2 regions of the Geobacillus sp. CCR genome follow, and region 2 is predicted to be linked to the other one. Evidence: a T-box and tRNA genes for the amino acid it is inferred to sense, from the RefSeq annotation. Region 2 holds a T-box; the other holds one or more tRNA genes.
The links. A T-box is a leader RNA that pairs with one kind of tRNA and senses whether it is charged. The one in region 2 lies ahead of ACVBDQ_RS08595 (valine--tRNA ligase), so its partner is inferred to be a tRNA-Val.

Region 1 (3,414 bases), on a different contig from region 2:
CCACGGCTCGTGAATCACTTCTTGCCCATGGCGCACAACGAGACGGGCGTATTGTTTTGCCTGTTCGATATCGGCGGGGATGTCTTTGCTTGCGCGTTTCGCTTCAATGAGGCCGACCAGCTCCAAGCCGATAAAAAGAGCATAATCGGCAACCCCGTGCCGAAGCGGCCATTCGGCAATCGCCAAATTCCGCCCCTTCTCTGGCCGCGCGCCTTTGGCAAAGCGCAGTTTTTCCGAATCAGCCTCCCAGCCAGCCGCCCGCAGCTGTTCATCGATGATGAGGCGCGTCTCTGCCTCAGTCAGTTCGAAATTCGCCACCGCCCGCCGCGAATAGTCACGCCGCTTTTGTTTTTCCTCGGCACTCGTATACAGCCCCGTCTCGCGGATGTGCGAAAGCTCCGCTTCCAAGTCGGCAAGCCGCTGTTTATACGATTCGATGAGCCGATTCAGTTCATCCGTCGATTCAGATGATGGCGGCAGCGGCTCTCGATACTGGGGAGCTTCGAACGACCAGTCACCGTACACTTCCATAAACCATACAGCTAGGCGAAACGCCATGTGCAATAGCGTCTTTGCCTCATGCACGTCCCCATAATGGGGATCATGCACCGCTTGATTGCCTTTTAAGCGGATCATCGTGAAGATGTCATATATCTCTTTTGGGATGATTTGTTCATACAGCAGCACCTTGAGGCGGTCTTGCTGATCGGTGCCGCGCTCTTCGCGAATGCCTTCGAGCGCCAATATGTATTTCGTCATCGCCTCGGCCAACTTTCGCAGCTCGCTGATCGCCACGTTTGGGTTTTGATGCACATGCCGCTCGGCCGTCTCCCCTACTCGGGCAAGCACATCCCATTTTCCTTCTAGAAATTGAAAGTTATGCGCCATGTCCATCCCTCATCTTTGTCTCTTTTGCAACTTTCTTCTTTTGCCATTATCATATCATGAAAAAAAGCCCGCTGAAAACGGGCTGTTTGTGTTCCCAGACAGGACCATAAAAAAGCGAACAAGGGCGGTTGCTGTCCTCAGTGTCATTGCTGATGTGAGAATCAACTCGCGATGGCAAGGAAAGAGCAGCGCCAATGAAACATCTTTTAACCAATTCGAAATCTTTGATTGCTCATGATTTCATCAATCATCTCATCTATGTCATCCTTACGTTTCCCGCTAGTATCCAAAAGATGCTTTCGATCGAATCCTGATGCATGGAACTCATTCAGCAAAATGAGGCAGCGTTCCCCCATTTGTTGCTCGGGGGCCCTCATCTCATCCCTTTGCCTTAACGTTTTCCCATCTGCCCACAAAACAACATACATAACCGTTACGTTTAAATCCTTTACATTTTCATACAACCATATCGCTTCTTGGGGAAAGGCAATATAATCCACTACCACATCATTGCCGTATTTTACAAAATTTCTTGCAAGACTTAGAATATTATCCCAAATTAGTGAAAGCTCTTCTTTACTTTCCCACGGTTTTTTCCGTCCATTGATATGCATATGGCTGATGTCATCGCCGGAAATATACGCACTACGCTCCAACTTGTTCGCCAATGCTGTTGAAATTGTTGATTTGCCAACTCCAGCGGGGCCTGATATGACATAGACTGTTCTTGTTTGATGATTTTTCATATGCATCCCTTTTTACCTGCTCAATATAGTTTTATTACCCGTGGTAATAAAAACGACAACATAAACCTGAATCCGTGATAAAGACGCGTTCAAAGCTGCCAAGAAAACTGGATCAATCAACAAAATATTGCACTCGGGGTTTTTCACCTAATAGGTGAACATTCGAAATGGAGTCGAAGTCTCGGCACGATTGGGCTTCCCAGCATTTTGGATACACTTCTGTCACAGATTCGGGATAAACAAAAAATCCCTTGAAGCCTTCTAGCTCAAGGGATTTCACTCGATGATTCCGACTGGGCTCGAACCAGCGACCTCCACCCTGTCAAGGTGGCGCTCTCCCAGCTGAGCTACGGAATCATATTTTGTTGTTCGCTATCGAACACATTTCTAATTATATAGACGAGCATACAGGTTGTCAACAACTTTTTTTAAAAAAATCGCTATTCATGATGAAAAAAGGAAAGGTGCCTTCCCCGAAAGGAATAATGCGTGTTGGAACGGTTCGACATCGTATTTTTTCTACATTCTGATTGTTCTATCAAACGAGAATTTGCTTGCAAAGGCTGGGGGAATTGATGAAAAACGCACGCCGCTTCCGGTGCCGCTCAAAATGAAACTGCAGCTGACGGTCTTGTTCAGCAGTACATTTCCTGTTTTATTGTTCAGCTTAGCGATGGAAATCAAATGGTCGCTCGCCGGACCGAGTGCATCCCATTGGTCGTATTGGCCCTGGGCAGCCGTGATTTTGCTGTTTTCGATCGCGTTTTCCGTTTTCTTGACTCGCTTGTTGGTCGATGAGATCCATGAGCCGGTCAGTGTGCTGTTAAGTCATATGAAACGGGCGGAAAACGAAACGTATAAACCCGTCGCCCACAATGTGTATACCGATGAATTTGCCTATTTACTTCGCGGATTTAATCATATGATCGACGCTGTGCATCGACGCGACCGAACGAACAAAGAACTGCTCAACCGTTTCATCACTGTCCTGACAGCGGCGCTTGACGCCCGCGATCCTTATACAGCTGGGCACTCGCTGCGCGTGGCCCGTTACGCACTCGCGATTGTGGAAAAGCTTTCCCTTCCGAATGAACAGCTTGATGCCTTGTATCGTTCCGCTCTACTGCATGATATCGGAAAGATCGGCGTTCCCGATGCCATTTTGCTTAAAGTGGGAAAGCTAAGCGATGATGAATTTGCCCGGATCAAAAAACACCCCGCCCTTGGAGAAGCCATTTTGCGCGAGATTAGGCCGATCGAAGCGATTGAGCCGCTGTTAGCCGGCATCCGCTCCCATCACGAACGCATCGATGGGAAAGGATATCCAGACGGTTTAACAGGCGACGAGATTCCGTTGTTTGGCAAAATCATCGCCGTGGCCGATGCATTTGACGCCATGACTTCCGATCGTCCGTACCGTAAAGGGATGGATATTCATCAAGCGGCAGACATCTTGAGAAAAGGAAAGGGAACGCAGTGGGACAGCGAACTCGTCGATCTCTTTTTGAAGCACTTAAAAGAGGAGCGGCTGTTGTCAACCTCAGCGGCATCTTGACCCGCCCGCCAAGCTGTGAAGGCTTGGCGGGCTGATGGCTATGGCGTTGAAACTGACGGCCGCTCTTTCACAAACGACAGCGCCTGCTCAAAATCGGCGATCAAATCGTTGACATCCTCAAGTCCGACGCTCAGCCGCAGCAAGCCGTCGGTAATGCCGCGCCGGAGCCTCTCTTCTTTTGGCATCGCCGCATGCGACATTTTCGCTGGGTGCGATAAAATTGAC
Region 2 (3,414 bases):
GAAATAGCGGAGCGCATCGGCGCCGTACTGGTCGATCACATCCATCGGATCGACGCCGTTGCCGAGCGATTTGCTCATTTTCCGCCCTTGGGCGTCGCGGACGAGGCCGTGGATGAGCACGTCTTTGAACGGACGCTTTCCGGTGAATTCAAGCCCTTGGAAAATCATGCGCGACACCCAGAAGAAAATGATGTCATAGCCGGTGACAAGCACATCGGTCGGGTAGTAGCGCTTGTAATCCGGCGATTCCACATCCGGCCATCCCATTGTCGAGAACGGCCAAAGCGCCGAACTGAACCATGTATCAAGCACATCCGGGTCTTGTTCCCAATTTTCAATGTCCGCTGGCGGTTCATGGTCGACGTAAATTTCGCCTGTTTCTTTATGGTACCATGCCGGAATCCGGTGCCCCCACCAAAGCTGGCGTGAAATGCACCAGTCGCGGATGTTCTCAAGCCAATGCAAATACGTTTTCTCAAACCGCTCCGGCACGAACTGCACTTTGCCGTCCGTTTGCTGCAGCTTGATGGCGGCTTCGGCGAGCGGCTTCATTTTCACAAACCATTGCGTCGACAAATACGGCTCAACGACCGCGCCGCTCCGCTCGCTATGACCGACGGAGTGCACGTGCTCTTCGATTTTGAACAAAACGCCTTGCTCTTGCAAATCGCGGACGATCTGCTTCCGGCATTCAAACCGGTCAAGCCCCTGGTATTGCATGGCGTTTTCGTTCATCGTGCCGTCTTCGTTCATGACGAGAATGCGCGGCAAGTTGTGGCGATTGCCGATTTCAAAGTCGTTCGGGTCGTGCGCCGGCGTAATTTTGACCGCTCCGGAGCCGAACTCCATATCGACATATTCGTCGGCAATGATCGGAATTTCGCGGCCAACGATCGGCAGTTTCACCATTTTGCCGATCAAGTGCTTGTACCGCTCGTCATCGGGGTGCACAGCGACCGCCGTATCGCCGAGCATCGTTTCCGGACGGGTCGTCGCCACTTCAATGCAGCCGGAGCCGTCGGCGAGCGGATAGCGCAAATGGTAGAGCGCGCCTTTCACTTCTTTATAAACAACCTCAATGTCCGACAAAGCGGTTTTCGTCACCGGGTCCCAGTTGATGATGTACTCGCCGCGGTAAATAAGCCCTTTCCGGTAGAGCGAGACGAACACTTCGCGCACCGCTTTTGAGAGCCCTTCATCGAGTGTGAACCGCTCGCGCGTGTAATCGAGGCCAAGCCCCAACTTCGCCCATTGGCTGCGAATATGGCCGGCGTATTCTTCCTTCCACTTCCACGTTTCTTCTAAAAATTTTTCCCGGCCTAAATCGTAGCGCGACAGCCCTTGCTGGCGCAGCTTCTCTTCCACTTTCGCCTGGGTGGCGATGCCGGCGTGATCCATTCCCGGAAGCCACAAAACGTCATACCCTTGCATCCGCTTCATGCGCGTAATGATGTCTTGCAGCGTCGTATCCCACGCGTGCCCCAGATGCAGTTTGCCGGTGACGTTGGGCGGTGGAATGACGATCGTAAACGGTCGTTTGTTCGGATCACCGGTCGCTTCAAAAAATTTTCCTTTCAGCCACCATTCGTAGCGCCCCGCTTCGACCGCGCGGTGGTCGTATTTGGGCGGCATCGACACTTCGTGCTGTGCCATGTTTCATTTCCCTCCTTCAACATGATGGACAATGCGGCCGACGGCGGCTTCCCATTGAGCAATGCCGCGCAGCCGGCAAGCAAAAAAGCCCCTTTCATCCCAAAAGGACGAAAGGAGCTGCTTTCGCGGTACCACCTTTTTTCTTAAGCCCAAAGGCTTAAGCGCTTCATTGGCATAACGGCATGATGCCGGCTTCCTCTACTCGGCAGCAGCGCCTTTCAAAGAAGCAGCTCAAGGGCGACCTTCCAGCAGCCGTCATCCTAGGAAATCTCGCAGCTTCTGATTTCCCTCTCTGCAGGCGCGGACCGCTGTACTCTTCCCCGTCTTCGCTTTTGTCATCATTGTTCGATTATTATACTACCATTGTCCATCATCTTTGCCAAGTTTTTATTTATTTATTCCATCCGTGTGCATTTGGTGACAAACCACCGCACGTTTCATATTGTATAGTAAACCGGAGAAGGAGGGAATGTCGATGCGGCGATTCAACCCGTATTCGTGGCCGCCGTGGCTTCGGCAAGTGCGCGCCGTCTGCGCCCAAGTGATCATCCCGCTCACCATTTTTCAAGCGATCCGCACTATTTTTCTGCCAACGACGTTTGATGTCATTTTATTGGCCATCTTCGTTTTCATTGCCGTGGCGCTCCATCTGGAATGGATTTAGTGGGACGCCATTTTGTTTGGGCTGGATTCAAAATCGATTTAACCATTGCTGCTTTCATCCGCCGGCGGTTCGTTGTCCACCGCTTCTTCCTGCTGCCGCGCGGCGTCGCGTTGGACAAGGTGCATAACGAGCGCCTCCATATTTTTGAACGCCAAATAACGACGCTGCAACGCGGCCACATATTCCCGTTCGTTCCGCTCGTTCCGCGAAGCGGCCTCATACCGCTCCAAACAGCGGACAAACCCACGCGGCTCCGCCAAATGGCTGTATAAAAACGCCCGCTCCCCGTCGGACAGCGGCAGCTCCTTCTCGTACTCCCCCATCCCTTCAAGCCACTCGCGCCCAAGCGGCGGCATTGTCTGTACGTGAAAACGGAGCGCGGCGATCACATCAAAGAGCGGCGAATTCCAATGCGCCCGCTCCCAACTGATCCAATACGGCGGGATATAGTGGGAGAGGCGCGCTTTGCCGTGCACCCAGGCGATGCGCCATTGCTTCGTCTCTTTGAGCGTCTCTTCCCACACATCGAGCCGTTCTTCAGCGAACGAGTACGCGCGCATCACCTCATGAAAATAGGTGCAGCATTGGAGCTGAAACGGAGACACGTACCACGCCGCTTCGTACCGCTCAATCCGTTCTTCCCAAACCATCCGCGCCCGTTGCCATTCGTCCTTTTTTTGCTTTCGGTACGCCGCCGCCTCTTCCTCACTCACCTCGATCGTACGGACGGTGGCGCGATGGAGGCGGGCGAGCTCGCGAAAAAAGGCGTCCACCGCATCCTTCTCCACCTTTGATTCGCCGTCATGCCATGCTTGCAAATAATAAAGACGGCCGCCTTCTGTGGCAAACAGCGACCGCCGCCGCGTCAGGTAAAGCGGGAGACAACGGGGGCCGCCATGCTGAAGAGACTGCCAAACGGCGGCGGCTTCTTGCTCGCTTTCAAGCGGCTTTAAAGCGAAAACGCCGCGGTTCGTGTATACCTTGACGGCTTTGCCTCGCTGCTCCATGCGCACTGGACGAAGACCGTACTGGGCGAGCACAGCATCATATCGGTCAGACTGTGAGGTCATCGTTACGCCCCCTTATCCGCAAAAGAA

Region 1: it encodes a tRNA-Val, which carries the amino acid that the T-box ahead of ACVBDQ_RS08595 (valine--tRNA ligase) is inferred to sense. The anticodon was not compared.

Annotation. Positions count from the first base shown of each region.
Region 1 is NZ_JBREBQ010000005.1:74,405-77,818, forward strand. It holds gene hsdR (type I restriction-modification system endonuclease) at 1-888, opposite strand, end outside; gene ACVBDQ_RS04185 (AAA family ATPase) at 1,095-1,640, opposite strand; tRNA gene ACVBDQ_RS04190 (tRNA-Val) at 1,919-1,991, opposite strand; gene ACVBDQ_RS04195 (HD-GYP domain-containing protein) at 2,185-3,189, shown strand; gene metC (cystathionine beta-lyase) at 3,228-3,414, opposite strand, start outside.
Region 2 is NZ_JBREBQ010000013.1:42,494-45,907, reverse strand. It holds gene ACVBDQ_RS08595 (valine--tRNA ligase) at 1-1,653, opposite strand, end outside; T-box leader at 1,754-1,989, opposite strand; gene ACVBDQ_RS08590 (hypothetical protein) at 2,129-2,317, shown strand; gene ysxE (spore coat protein YsxE) at 2,356-3,387, opposite strand.